DNA from 2 places in the Bacteroides acidifaciens genome. Region 1 is predicted to be linked to the other one. Evidence: riboswitches for the same ligand, from Rfam matches in the RefSeq annotation. Region 1 holds a riboswitch; the other holds the start of a gene.
What was found. A riboswitch is a leader RNA that binds a small molecule or an ion and turns the genes downstream of it on or off. The one in region 1 is predicted to bind thiamine pyrophosphate.

Region 1 (7,734 bases):
ATTCAAATTTAGACTTCATGCCTCTTGGATGATACGTCTTGTAGTTTGCTTTGTTATAAGTTTCCTGGAAACAGATTACACCGTTCAGTCCATGTTTTGTCAGTTCCTTATACTCTTCCGCTTTAAGCGGCATTACCTCAATTTGTAGATTGCTGAAATAAGGCTTTGCCAAATCCAGCGCACGGGCGATATACGGAACTCCGGCTGCCGCAGGGTTCTCACCCGTCACGAGCAGGAGATTCTCAAAAGGAGCCAACCGCTTGATGGCTTTGTATTCATTGATAATCTCTTCCTCTGTCAGTATCGTCCTCTTCATCGGATTGCTGATGTGGAAGCCGCAATAGACACAGGAGTTAGTACATGAATTGGTCAGATAGAGCGGGACAAACATGGAGATTGTTTTGCCGAACCGTTCCATCGTGTATTTTTGGCTGAGGCGTGCCATCACTTCCAGATAAGGAGTGGCAGCGGGTGAAATCAGCGCCATAAAGTCGTTGACGTCCAAATGCTCTTTCTTGCCTAGCGCACGGCGTACGTCGGCATCTGTTTTGGAATAGATGGCTTTTGTCGTCTCTTCCCAGGATATTTTTTCTAATTCGTCTGAGAACATTCTTATTAAATTAAAAATTAAAAATTGAGAATTGAAAAATGAGGTTGAGAGGTTGTCAGAACCTTTTCCCTCTTTTTACTTCTTACTCTTTTTTAAGTCACGTGATAACCGCATCGCACAGAAGTTCGGGCCGCACATCGTGCAATATTCTCCGTCGATATGATGTCCTGCACGGAAATATGTCTGTGCCCGTTCTGGGTCGAGGGACAAGTCGAACTGGTCTTTCCAGCGGAATTCATAACGCGCTTTGCTCAGTGCATTGTCCCGTACCTGTGCGCCCGGATGCCCTTTGGCAAGGTCTGCGGCGTGAGCGGCAATTTTATAGGTGATGACTCCTACGCGTACATCCTCTTTATCCGGCAAGGCAAGGTGTTCTTTCGGAGTTACATAACAAAGCATTGCCGTACCCAACCAGCCTATCTGTGCTGCACCGATAGCAGAAGTGATATGGTCGTATCCCGGAGCAATATCCGTCACCAACGGGCCGAGCGTATAGAATGGCGCATCGTGGCACTTCTCAATCTGGCGTTCCATATTCTCCTTAATCTTGTGCATCGGCACATGACCGGGTCCTTCGATAAATGCCTGCACATTCTTGTCCCAGGCGCGGAGCACGAGTTCTCCCATCGTGTCCAGTTCTGCAAATTGGGCTTCATCATTGGCATCATAGATGGAACCCGGACGCAGTCCGTCACCTAAGGATACCGCTACATCATATTCTGCCAGAATATCACAAATATCGTCAAAGTGCTCGTACAAGAAACTTTCCCGGTCGTGAACCAGACACCATTTGCTCATAATACTTCCCCCACGGCTGACAATGCCGCACAACCGCTTGTCGGCAAGGTGCACATTATGGCGACGGATACCCGCATGAATCGTAAAATAATCCACTCCCTGCTCACATTGCTCAATCAAAGTGTCCCGGTAGATTTCCCAAGTCAGGTCTTCCACTACACCGTTTACCTTTTCGAGTGCCTGATAGATAGGAACCGTGCCGACCGGAACGGGACAGTTGCGGATAATCCACTCGCGTGTCTCGTGGATGTTCTCTCCTGTGGAGAGGTCCATCAGAGTGTCACCGCCCCATTTGCAGCTCCACAATGCTTTTTCCACCTCTTCATCAATGCTCGAAGTAGTAGCCGAGTTTCCGATATTCGTATTGATTTTTACCAGGAAGTTACGTCCGATAATCATCGGTTCCGCTTCCGGATGGTTGATGTTGGCAGGCAGTACGGCACGACCTTCAGCTATTTCCTTGCGGACAAATTCGGGAGTGATATGCGTCTTGATTCCCAATTCCTCGCAATTCATATTTTCGCGGATGGCTACGTATTCCATTTCGGGGGTAATGATGCCTCTTTTCGCATATGCCATTTGAGTGATAGCTTCTCCCTTTTTCGCGCGATAGGGCAGGGAGATATGTTCAAAACGCAGGTGGTCGAGACTTTTATCATCCCGTCTCATCCGTCCGTATTCAGAGGTGATTTCAGGAAGCTGTTCCACATCACCGCGACCGACAATCCATTCTTCGCGCATTCGCGGCAACCCTTTTTTAAGGTCGATATTCATCTCTGTATCACTGAACGGTCCGCTGGTGTCATATACATATACCTCGGGGTTCGGTGTCGCTATCTTTTCTTCGCCTTCAAAACTGACACTGGGCACTTGTTCCACTTTCCGCATAGCCACACGGATATTCGGAAAAAGTTTGCCGGGTAAATATACTTTTTGAGAGCGGGGGAATTTTATTCTTTGTTCCATAATTGTTGTTTTATTGTCAACTACTTATTCATGATTATTTATTCAGAAAAGCAGTCAGAGGTGAGCTTGCTTCCGCTATGAAATTATCGGCTTGCAGCCCTAATACCGCTTCGTAAGCCTGTCTTCCGGCTTCGGTGGCAACTTTGAAAGCCCTTGCCATCTCTACCGGGTTTCCGGCAACGGCGATTGCCGTGTTCACCAATACGGCAGAAGCTCCCAGCTCCATCGCTTCGGCAGCATGGCTTGGCGCGCCGATACCGGCATCCACTACAACGGGGATACCCGCTTGTTCGATAATGATTTGCAGGAATTCTTTGGTTTGCAGACCTTTATTTGTGCCAATCGGAGCACCGAGCGGCATAACGGTCGCTGCGCCGGCTTCTTCCAGACGCTTGCAGAGCACAGGGTCGGCCTGGCAATAAGGCAATACGACAAAGCCTAGTTTCACCAGCTCTTCCGTAGCTTTCAATGTCTCGATAGAGTCGGGAAGCAGATAACGGGGGTCGGGATGGATTTCCAGTTTCAGCCAGTTTGTTCCAAAGGCTTCACGGGCCAGTTGTGCGGCGAATATAGCTTCTTCCGCATCGCGCACGCCGGAAGTATTGGGCAATAACTGGATATTCGGATGGATAATATGTTTCAGCATGTCGTCCTCTTTGTTGTCCATGTCGATACGTTTCATGGCAACCGTAACCATCTCTGTGCCCGAAGCCAGGATGGACTGTTCCATTACTTCATTGGAATTGAATTTCCCTGTTCCCAGGAAAAGGCGGGAGTTAAACTCGCGTCCTGCAATTACTAACTTTTCCATTTTGTGTATTTTAGTTGATTATTCAAATTTTGTTCTTCTGTCTGAATTAAAATCCCATTTATCATCTGACAAATTATTAATCACTATCAATGATTCTCCGTGTTTCCTCTACCGGATTCTCCGCCCGGAGAATCGTGCCGGACATGGCAATCCCGTTGACTCCTGTACGGAGAATGGCGGGAATATCCTCAGCGGTAATTCCACCGATAGCCACGACAGGCAGTTCGATGTTCGCTTCTTTCATCTGCGACATGATAGCGACATATCCTTCCAAACCCAGTACAGGGCTCAGATTCTTTTTGGTAGTAGTAAACCGGAAGGGACCGATGCCGAGATAATCGGCTCCGGCACGGTAATGCTGTATGACATCTTCGAATGTATTCGCCGTACCACCGATGATAAAGGCTTCTCCGAGTATCTGTCGTGCCTGGTCGATAGGCATATCTTTCTTACCCAGATGCACTCCATCCACTTCGAGCTTCTTGGCCAGTTCGACGTGGTCGTCGAGAATTAACATAGCTTCATGCTCTTTGCAAAGCGGTTTCAGTTGCAGAGCTACTGCTTCCACCTCTTCGAGAGAAACTTCCTTCATGCGTAATTGAATCCATTTGCATCCGCCTTCGAGAGCCATGCGTGCCGATTCGAGGTACGAATACCGTTCGGTCTGATGCGTGATAAATTGTAGACTGACCATTCCGTTATCCCCCGCAAGCCGCTTTGATAATAACCAGGTTGTCGTTCTCATGAAGCGTGAAACGTTTCCACTCGGTGCGTGGAATCATTTTGTTGTTTACGGCGATAGCGATGCCCTGAACCGGAAGTTCGAGTTGCGCTGTCAGTTGTGTAAGGGTAGAGTCGGGAATCATTTCCACCTCTTTGTTGTTCACTTGTACTTTCATTGTCCTATCAGAATAAATAAGTTGAAAGTAAATACAAAGAGCGTGCTTTTATAGAAAGGCGATAAGAAGAAACACAATCCCTACGTCAGTACTAACTGCATCAGGTTCCTAGGGTATAATCTCAGCCCCTCATGGGGCACCCCTTTGTCTTTACGGAGGCAAAGTAAGCGAAAAAGAAACAGAAAAACACTAAATCATCAGATTTTTTTCATTATTGTCGTAAAAAAAGGCCGCTGTGATTTTCACAGCGACCTTTTCATTAGTATAGTTTAGTTAATAAATCCAGTTACATTCTTTTTTCAACCACATTCCAGTCGATAATGTCCCACAAGGCGTTGATGTGGTCGGCACGGCGGTTTTGGTAATCCAGATAATAAGAGTGTTCCCACACATCGAATCCGAGAAGCGGCTTCAATCCGGCACGAACAGGGTTGCTGCCGTTTCCTTCTTTGGTGATGTGCAGTTTGCCGTTCTTGTCAACGGACAACCACGCCCATCCCGAGCCGAACAATCCTACTGCTGCTGCGTTGAATTCTTTCTTGAAGTTTTCAAAGCTGCCGAAGTCTCGTTTGATAGCTTCTCCCAGTTTGCCTGCCGGTTCCTTCTTTGTTGGTTTCGGGGCAAATTGCAGGAAATACAGGTTGTGGTTCAATACTTGTCCGGCGTTATTGAATATAGCTCCATCCGGTGCTGTGGCAACGATTTCTTCCACCGTTTTACCTTCATATTCTGTTCCCGGAACGAGGCTGTTCAGATTATTTACATACGTTTGTAGATGTTTTCCGTAATGGAAATCTATTGTTTGCTGACTGATTACAGGTTCCAACGCATTGTTTGCGTAAGGAAGTTTAGGCATTTCGTAAGTCATGGTCATTATAATTAAAGACATTAATATACTATTCATAATGTTACAAGTTTTAATTGGCTTGATATACTATAATAACAGAAGCCTTCCGCAAAATGTTCACAGTATCTTGTTTTATTTATAAATATACTGTATACGTTCCACTTCGTTCGGGTTGTCCCGGTTCGTACGGTAAATCCATTGTCCCGTATTGTCATATTCGTAGTAAGAATTTCCATCAATCCGGTTCCCGTATTTATCGTACAGGCAGGTCAGGCAGCCGGACGTTTTCTGGTTGTTGCCCATAATCCGCTGGTAGACAATCTGCGTCAGGTAACCGTATTTATCATACTCATAAGCATCCTTTTGCGAGATAACCTGGTCGGGGGAATTGGCGAAAAGCAGGTTCTGGTGTTGTGATGCGACCAGTCTGCCCTTATCATCATATTTATTCGCGGTGTATGCCTGGAGTTCACCGTTCTTATTGTATTCCTTGGCTTCGGTCAGCAGTCCTTGCTTGTTATAAGTGCTGATAATGAGCTTTCCGTCCGTATATTTAAGTGAATCGCTCTCGATGCTTCCATCGGCACCGATGCGGCATGTCCGCCGGTAAATGTCCGTCTTGGTTTTCGGATTCGTCTGTACTTCAAAGATGCAGCGACCTTGTGGGTCATATAGCCTGTTCGTTTGTACTTCATTGCTTGCCTGCCCGTTTTTCATGGTCAGTGAAAGAGTAGAGACGAGTTGCCCTTTATCGTCATACGAATAAGTGGTCGAGATATTTCCTGTGCTGTCGTTTTCGGCAGACTTTATCAGTCGTCCCGCATTATAATATTTCACGGAAGTAGGAGTGGAGATGATGGCTTGCAGGATAAACGGTGTCCGTAACGCATTGGCTTGGTCGCGAAACTCTTTGTATTTATGCGTACTCAGAAATTCCTGCAACAGTCCCAGAGATTCAGAACTGACAATAGCCGGCTTCAAAAGCTCAAAATCGGCTTTCTCGCTGAGATACTCAAGGTCACCCAAGTGTGTACGTGCCGTGGTGTTCAGGTAAGGAGTATGTTTATAGTCGTCGATAATTTGCCGGATAGCGGTCGCGTTTCCCCCTTCCCGCAGGCTGTCGATGCTGTGGAACAGATAATTGTCATATAACGCTTGGGCTTCAGCCAGAAACGGACGGGTATCCTTGTCCGTGAAGAACTTCTGCATGGCGGGATTATCAAAGAAAGCCTTGAAATTCTCCTGTGTCGGATTGCTTTTCACAATCTGATAGAGCCGCTTGTTCTCGGCAGCGTTGACCTGGGAGGCGAATTTCCCGTTCGGGTATTCCGCCATATATGTCTGATAAATACTGGGTGCGGGTGCTTTCAGTATGCTTTCCAGTAATGCCATTTCGCGGATATCCCGTATCTTCTGCATCAGTGCGGAGTCTGCCGGATAACCGCTTGAATGGATACTGTCCATCAATGTCCGGCTGAACGGAATCCGGTCTTTCGAAGCCTCTAATATGTAGATAATAGATTGCTCCGCTTTGTCCTGTACGTTGGAAATCTGAATTTTCTCCTCTTCGCAGATGTTGGGGAAGTAGGCTTTTGCTGCCTTCTCGTAGCAACCGAAATAATTGGTGGCAGCCTGTTCGCTCTGGTTGTTCCACAGTTCGTTGAGGACATCCAGCAGTTCCAGTTCCTCGGCATAATATGCCTGCGTTTCATCGTCTACCTTTTCTCGGTTTTTCTGCCATTTGTCAGCGTCGTTGTCATTCAGATACCTGAGCAGTTTTTCCATGCGGCTCTGCTTCTGTGCCATGGCCTGTGGAATATAGGCGACCAGGGCTAAACTCAAAATAATCGATAAAAATATACCTCTTTTCATTGCTTTTGGGGGGTTAGGTTAAAATAGTTAGTGATGAAAAATCGTAAAAATACCTTCATTCTCGAATGAATGTTATACTTTTGTATTGAGAACAAAATTGAACGCCGAGGGTTTGTTAAAAAACCTCATTGTTTTTATAATGCTGTTATGAATACCAATTATATAGAGGAACTGAATGAGAGTCAGTGTGCAGCAGTGACTTACAACGACGGTCCTTCACTGGTGATAGCCGGTGCGGGTTCGGGGAAGACGCGCGTGTTGACTTATAAAATTGCCTATTTGCTGGAGAACGGTTACAATCCGTGGAACATCCTCGCACTGACCTTTACCAATAAGGCAGCGCGTGAGATGAAAGAGCGTATTGCCCGCCAGGTGGGTATGGAGCGGGCGCGTTATTTGTGGATGGGGACTTTCCATTCCATTTTCTCCCGTATCCTTCGTGCCGAAGCACAGTATATCGGATTTACTTCCCAGTTTACCATTTATGATACTGCCGATAGTAAGAGCCTGCTCCGTTCCATCATCAAAGAAATGGGGCTTGACGAAAAGACCTATAAGCCAGGGACTGTGCAATCCCGCATCTCCAACGCCAAGAATCATCTGGTCACTCCTACGGGATATGCTGCCAATAAGGAAGCGTACGAAGGCGATATGGCAGCCAAGATGCCCGCTATCCGCGACATCTATACCCGTTATTGGGAAAGATGCCGCCAGGCGGGAGCCATGGACTTTGACGACCTGTTGGTATATACCTATATCTTGTTCCGTGACTTCCCGGAAGTCCTGGCCCGCTATCGGGAGCAGTTCCGCTATGTGCTCGTAGACGAGTATCAGGATACCAACTATGCCCAACATAGCATCGTCCTGCAACTCACCAAAGAGAACCAGCGTGTCTGTGTCGTAGGGGATGACGCACAAAGCATCTATTCTT
Region 2 (7,734 bases), on a different contig from region 1:
CTGGGTAGCTTCCGGCAAGTTTCCACAACTCACGGAACCCGACCCTTGCTATCACGGAGTACGCTTTGTAGACGCTGCCGGTCCAGCCGCTTACGCTACACGTATCCGTGCCATTCTGTTGCGCGACACCGGAGCAACTATCAGCCCATTCAACGCTTTCATCCTGCTGCAAGGTCTGGAAACTCTTTCCTTACGTGTAGAGCGTCATGTAGAAAATGCATTGAAAGTAGTGAATTTCTTAAACAATCATCCGAAAGTGAAGAAAGTCAACCATCCGTCATTGGCCAATCATCCTGACCATGCACTGTATCAGCGTTATTTTCCGAACGGTGCTGGTTCTATCTTCACTTTCGAGGTAAAAGGCGGTCAAGAAGAGGCACACCGCTTCATCGACAGTCTGGAGATTTTCTCCCTACTTGCCAATGTGGCCGACGTGAAATCATTGGTGATCCATCCGGCGAGCACGACCCATTCGCAGCTCAATGCACAGGAACTAGCCGAACAGGAAATTTATCCGGGCACCGTACGCCTATCCATTGGAACAGAACATATCGATGACCTGATTGCGGATTTGGATCAGGCACTTGCCAAAATCTAACATTCAATCATTGAAATGGAAGATGATTATCTTTGATTGTTCGTTCTATTTCTTTATAATCAAATATGACATTTCTATTCATATATTTTTCCCATATATAGAATCCTCGCAAGCAACGAATAATCAACCTTTCCCCAATCAATATCATTAAACTCTGATGAAGAATAATCCTCTATCCACGATTGCATGGCGTTAAGAAATTCATCTATTGTCCGATTTTCCCATTCTTCAGAATTTGTCAGGAAACTGCTATTCAGTTCGTCCAAAAATGCCAAAAAGGCTTTTTTGGACGATATTTCTTCGATACGTTTAGAAATACAATCCATAGTCATTTGTTATGATTCAATACTTCGTATTCCATGTGATTCAATATCCATACAATCATTGTTTACCGGAAAGCAAGCAAAAGCCTTGCTTGTTGAACTGATAGTACATTTCGATGCGTTCTGGCGTTTCGTTTTCAAGCAGCAGAAGCAGTTCTTTGGCAAATTCAAGCGTTGCCGAACCGTTTGCCGTCACAATGTTTTTGTCGCAGATCGCTTGTGCATGGACATATCCGTCAGGATGAGTATAGTTGTGACCGCCCCAAAGTTGTAGCTGCTCCAAGCCATTGCCGGTATGCTTGACTGCATTGAGGAATCCGTGTTTTGCCATGAATGAAGCTCCATTACAGATTGCACCGACAATCTTTCCTTTCTCAATGGCTTGTTGAACAATCGGTACAACCAGCTCTGCAACAGGAGTAGTCCAACCAAAACCGCCAATCAGCACTAACGCTGCATAATCATCGGGCATCGTTTCAAACGAATAATCAGGTAAAGTTCGGAAGCCACCGATGGATTTTACTGGCTCCATTGTCGGAGCGACAGCCTTATTGACATATTTCGGATTCTCTTTCAGAGCGAACTCATCAGAGGCTATGGCTTGTGAAAGATATACAATTTCGTGTGCCGCATAATCCGGCAGGAGGATATATAGAATTTCGTTGCTCATAACATCATTTTTCTAACGTTTAAGATACGGGAAGAATCGGCATATCATAATTAATTTCCCTGATGTACTGTAAGTTGCGGGAAAGGGAAGTTGATACCTTTTTCATTGAAGGTTTCGTAAATCGCTTTATTGATATCGAAATAAACACCCCAGTAATCTCCGCTATTTACCCATACACGTGCTACGACATTCACACTGCTGGCGTCCAGCGCGTGAAGAGCCACAAAGGGAGCCGGTTCTTTCAGGATACGTTGGTCAGTAGCAAGAATATCATAAACGATTTTCTGCACTTTCTCATAATCTTCTCCATAATCTACCCCAACAATCCATTCCACGCGACGGGTTTCCTGATTGCTATAGTTGGTTACCACTCCACTACTCATTGCACCATTCGGCACGTAAATCACTTTATTATCTGCAGTAGTCAAAATAGTATGAAAAATCTGTATTTCTTTCACTGTACCGGAAACTCCCTGGCTTTCTATCCAATCTCCCACTTTATATGGCTTAAACAACAATACAATCAAGCCTCCCGCAAAATTCTGCAAATTACCGGATAAAGCCATACCGACAGCCACACCGGCAGAAGCCAACAAAGCAGCAAACGACGTGGTTTCAACGCCAAGAGCACCTACTACAGAAATGATTAACAGTACGGTCAACGTAATATTCACCAAGCTTTTTACAAAAGTCTTGATACTTACATCCACTTTCCTTTTATCCATCAAACGCCCGACAAACTTATTAAGCATAGAGATAAGGAAACGTCCGACGATAAAAACAATGACCGCAATCAGTATACGTTCTCCGGCACGAATGGCAAAGTCTATCAATTGTTGGGTAATCAGCGAGAGTTTGTCCAATCCGTCAGCATTGGCAATCGCTTCTTTCATTAATTTATCTGCGGCCACTTGTACAGAATCCGCAGCTTGTGTTGCTTGTAATAATAGCATAATTAAAATGTATATTAAATGAGTAAACAGTTATATGGCTATTCTAATAAGTTACAAAGTTATATTGTTTTTAGTGAATCTAAAAGTTTTTTTTGCTTTCCTCCTGCAAAAGCTGTATTTTTGTAACCGATTCACTGGTAGGGGTGCCTTAACATGACGGGCTGAGAACATACCCATAGAATCTGATCCGGGTAATGCCGGCGTAGAGAACTAATTAGTAAGCAAGATGAAAAAAGTTGTATGGATGGCCATCGCCTTATCGGGCGTAGGCATCTCTGTTCATGCACAGACGAGTGTAAAGGATAGTATGAAAGTAGTAAACCTACAAGAAGTGCAGGTAGTATCCACGCGTGCCACCGCCAAAACTCCCGTGGCATTCACCAATATAGGCAAAGCAGAATTGAAGAAGGTTAACTTCGGACAGGATATCCCTTATCTGTTAAGCATGACTCCTTCTACACTGACCACATCGGATGCAGGAGCAGGTATCGGCTACACGACTCTTCGTGTGCGCGGAACCGACGGTACACGTATCAACATCACGGTAAACGGCATACCGATGAACGATGCCGAAAGCCATAATCTGTTCTGGGTAAATATGCCCGACTTTTCTTCCTCCGTAAAAGATATGCAAGTGCAACGAGGCGCAGGTACGTCTACCAACGGGGCAGGTGCCTTCGGAGCCAGCGTTAATATGCAGACTGAAGGTGCATCCATGAAGCCGTATGCCGAATTCAACGGTTCATACGGTTCATTCAACACGCACAAGGAAACGGTGAAAGTAGGAACCGGTTTGCTCAATAACCATTGGACGTTTGACGCCCGTCTTTCCAATATCGGTACGGACGGATACATAGACCGCGCTTCGGTAGACCTGAATTCTTACTACCTGCAAGGAGGTTATTTTGCAGAAAACACATCTGTGAAACTGATTGCATTTGCTGGAAAAGAAAAGACATATCATGCCTGGGGATACGCAACCAAAAAGGAAATGGAGGATTTCGGCAGACGCTACAACCCCTGTGGCGAGATGTACACCGACGCCAACGGCAACAAGCATTTTTATGACGACCAAACGGATAATTATCTGCAAAAGAATTATCAGCTTCTCTTCAATCATACTTTCTCGACAGCCTGGAATCTGAATGTTGCCTTGCATTACACCAAAGGCGATGGCTATTACGAAGAGTACAAAGACGACAGATCCCTTATAGAATATGGCCTGAAACCATTCACTATTGATGGAACCGAAATAACCAAAAGCGATTTAGTCCGTCAGAAGAAGATGGACAACAAATTCGGTGGCGGCGTTTTTTCTCTCAATTATACGGTCAACAGGCTGAATGCGTCTCTAGGAGGTGGTTTGAATCAATACCGGGGCAATAACTTCGGAAGAGTTCCCTGGGTGAAGAATTATGTGGGCACTCTATCTCCCGACCATGAATATTACCGCAATAAATCCAAAAAGACCGATGGCAATATTTATCTGAAAGCAAACTACGATCTTACCAGAGGATTAAGCGCGTATGCCGATCTTCAGTATCGACACATCGACTATACCATCGACGGAAACAATGATAAATATGACTGGAGCAAAAATGCCCTGCGTCCACTGGCAGTAGACAAGAAGTTCGATTTCTTTAACCCGAAAGTCGGGTTAAACTGGAACATCACGTCCAACCATCGCGTTTATGCCTCTTTCTCGGTAGCCCAAAAAGAACCGACAAGAAACAATTATACGGATAGCGATCCGGATTCATACCCCAAAGCTGAAAAACTGCTCGACTATGAAGCAGGATATACTTTCGCCAACCAATGGCTGACGACAGGTGCAAACTTCTACTACATGGATTATACCGACCAACTGGTTCTGACCGGAGCTTTAAACGATATAGGTGAAGCACTGACCGAAAACGTGCCGGACAGTTATCGTATGGGAGTCGAGCTAATGCTGGGAATCAAACCGTGTAAATGGTTTCAATGGGACATCAACGCTACATGGAGCAAAAACCGCATCCAAGATTTTGTAGAAAGCCTGCCGGGCTACCACTATAATGACGACGGTAGTTCTACTTCCCTCCCGACTGTTCAGATCAAGCATAAAGACACTCACATCGCTTTCTCACCCGACTTTCTATTTAATAACCGCTTCTCATTTATTTATAAGGGATTCGAAGCAGCTTTGCAATCACAGTTCGTAAGCAAACAGTATATGACAAATGCGGAAGTAGAAGAATTGACTCTTGATAAATATTTTGTCAATAACCTCAATCTGGCGTACTCCTTCCGTCCCAAGAAGGTGTTGAAAGAAGTCACGGTAGGGTTCACTGTGTACAATCTGTTTAATGAAAAATATGAAAACAACGGTTGGGCTTCGAGCGACTACACCGATACGGTGGAGAATCGGAGAAACTATGCCGGATATGCAGCGCAGGCAGGAACAAACGTCATGGGACATGTTTCTATCCGCTTTTAATACCACAGGGCTATGGAAATGAATTTTCTGGAAATATTCGGTACGATTGTCGGTTTAGTCTACCTTTGGTTGGAATACCGGGCAAGTATCTATCTTTGGATAGCGGGGATTATCATGCCTGCTATCTATATCTTCGTATATTACAAAGCAGGATTATACGCTGACTTTGGCATCAATATCTACTATCTGATAGCCGCCGTTTATGGCTGGTTCTTTTGGATGTGGGGACAGAGGAAAGAAAAACAGACTCAATCTGCCCTTCCCATCATACATACACCGTGGAAATGCTATCTTCCGCTTCTGCTGATATTCATCGTTGCCTTTATCGGCATTGCCTGGATACTCATTGAATACACGGACAGCAATGTACCATGGCTGGATAGCTTCACCACGGCACTGAGCATTGTCGGCATGTGGATGCTGGCACGCAAATATATCGAACAATGGTTTGCTTGGATACTTGTAGACATCGTTTGTTGCGGACTGTATATTTATAAAGACCTTTATTTTACTTCTGCTTTATACGGACTTTACTCCATTATAGCTATCTTTGGCTACTTTAAATGGAAAAAAATAATGAGCATACAATGATAAACGAAGACTATATGCCCGAAGCCGTGATATTGGCTAACGGTGAATATCCTACTCACACTCTTCCTTTGCGAATGTTGGAAGAAGCTAAATTCGTAGCTTGTTGTGACGGTGCAGCCAATGAATATATCTCTCGTGGACATACACCGGACGTGATTATCGGTGACGGTGATTCTCTTTCACCGGAATATAAAGAACGTTTCTCTTCTATCGTACACCAGATAGCCGACCAGGAAACGAACGACCAAACCAAAGCTGTTCACTTTCTGCAAGAGAAAGGATTCCGTAAGATTGCCATTGTCGGAGCTACCGGCAAACGGGAAGACCATACACTGGGAAATATCAGCCTGCTGATTGACTATATGAAAGAGGGCATGGAAATAAGGACAATTACGGACTACGGTGTATTTATGTCTGTGAACGGTACACAGACATTCGAGTCCCATCCCGGACAGCAGATTTCGATTATCAATTTCGGAGCAAAAGGATTAAAGGAGGAAGGATTGGTTTATCCGCTCAGTGACTTCACCAACTGGTGGCAAGGTACGCTGAATGAAGCAACAGCCGATGAGTTTACCATTCATTGTACAGGAGAGTATTTGATATTCCTGGCTTTTGTGTAAACTACATTTAAACGGCAGACTTGTACCAAGCCATTGTCAAAGCAGTGCCACCCTGTTGGCACAGCCGTGACACCTCAATGGCACGACCATGCCAATAGAGTGGCACAAACTCCTTAATGGAAAGATGAAGATCAGAGCGAAAGCAGATACTTCTTAAAGTCTGCAAACTCTTTCGTCATTTGGAGACTCTTCTTCTCACCTTTCATAAACTCCTGCAATTTGGCAGGTATTTCCACCGTTTCACCAATGATACTTTCTACTGTTTCGAGGAACTTGGCAGGATGGGCTGTTTCGAGGAATACACCTGTTTCGCCCGGTTGTAAACCTTCTGCCAATGCACGATAGCCACATGCCCCATGAGGGTCGAGCAGATAATGGTGTTCTTTCCAAGTCTCTTTCACAGTTTCACGGATTTGTTCGTCGGTATAGGTAGTTCCCGAAATCTCGGCGGAGATAGCAGCATGAGAACCTTTATACAAATCGAGTACACGGGCAAAGTTGCTCGGGTCGCCTACGTCCATGGCATTAGCGATGGTTGCAATAGACGGACGCGGGTTGTATTCGCCTGTTTGCAGATATTGGTAGAATATATCGTTACGGTTATTAGCCGCAATGAAACGTTTCACTGGTAATCCCATTTTCTTACCGAACAGACCGGCAGTGATATTTCCGAAGTTTCCGCTAGGAACGCAGATTACTGCATTGTCAGCTTTTCCGGCACGCTTCAACTGGGCATAAGCGTAGAAATAATAGAATGCTTGCGGCAGGAAGCGGGCAACGTTGATAGAATTGGCGGAAGTAAGGGAAAGATGTTCGTTCAGTTCCTTATCCATGAAAGCCGATTTCACCAATGCCTGACAATCATCGAATGTTCCGTCCACTTCGAGGGCGGTAATATTCTGTCCTAATGTGGTGAATTGCTTTTCCTGTATTTCGCTCACTTTTCCTTTCGGATAAAGTACATATACATGAATACCTTCCACACCTAAGAAACCGTTAGCCACCGCACTTCCCGTATCACCGGAAGTGGCTACCAGCACATTGACATTCTTCTGCCCTTCTTTCTTAATGAAATAACCAAGCAGACGCGCCATAAAACGCCCCCCCACATCCTTGAAAGCCAATGTCGGACCGTGGAAAAGTTCGAGTGAGTAGATATTCTCCGATACTTTCACCAAAGGCACATCGAAACTTAAAGTGTCATACACAATCTGTTTCAACGTATCGGCAGGAACGTCCTCACCGAAGAAAGCATCGGCTACACGATAAGCAATCTCCTGGAAGGACAAGCTTTCAATCGAATCGTAAAAATCTTGTGGAAGCGGTTTGATGGACATAGGCATAAACAGCCCTTTATCGGCAGCAAGCCCTTTCACTACCGCTTCTTGCAGTGAAGCATTAGGCGCTTGCTTATTTGTACTATAATAAATCATAATCGGATGCGTTATTTCATGAACTCTTTTATAAACTCGTCTTCTTTCAGCAGACCGTAGCTACCGC

Region 2: it holds a riboswitch for thiamine pyrophosphate, as region 1 does, so the genes downstream of both, CLIN57ABFB40_RS19390 (TonB-dependent receptor) here and thiS (sulfur carrier protein ThiS) in region 1, are expected to answer to the same signal.

Annotation. Positions count from the first base shown of each region.
Region 1 covers NZ_CAEUHO010000001.1:1,276,954-1,284,687, forward strand. The annotation lists gene thiH (2-iminoacetate synthase ThiH) at 1-610, opposite strand, end outside; gene thiC (phosphomethylpyrimidine synthase ThiC) at 686-2,374, opposite strand; gene CLIN57ABFB40_RS05195 (thiazole synthase) at 2,409-3,185, opposite strand; gene CLIN57ABFB40_RS05200 (thiamine phosphate synthase) at 3,262-3,879, opposite strand; gene thiS (sulfur carrier protein ThiS) at 3,884-4,084, opposite strand; TPP riboswitch at 4,145-4,238, opposite strand; gene CLIN57ABFB40_RS05210 (superoxide dismutase) at 4,371-4,988, opposite strand; gene CLIN57ABFB40_RS05215 (RHS repeat protein) at 5,064-6,803, opposite strand; gene CLIN57ABFB40_RS05220 (ATP-dependent helicase) at 6,951-7,734, shown strand, end outside.
Region 2 covers NZ_CAEUHO010000005.1:510,847-518,580, reverse strand. The annotation lists gene CLIN57ABFB40_RS19410 (O-acetylhomoserine aminocarboxypropyltransferase/cysteine synthase family protein) at 1-598, shown strand, start outside; gene CLIN57ABFB40_RS19405 (hypothetical protein) at 673-924, opposite strand; gene CLIN57ABFB40_RS19400 (DJ-1/PfpI family protein) at 980-1,591, opposite strand; gene CLIN57ABFB40_RS19395 (mechanosensitive ion channel family protein) at 1,642-2,544, opposite strand; TPP riboswitch at 2,674-2,770, shown strand; gene CLIN57ABFB40_RS19390 (TonB-dependent receptor) at 2,771-5,020, shown strand; gene pnuC (nicotinamide riboside transporter PnuC) at 5,033-5,611, shown strand; gene CLIN57ABFB40_RS19380 (thiamine diphosphokinase) at 5,608-6,234, shown strand; gene thrC (threonine synthase) at 6,366-7,667, opposite strand; gene CLIN57ABFB40_RS19370 (cofactor-independent phosphoglycerate mutase) at 7,679-7,734, opposite strand, start outside.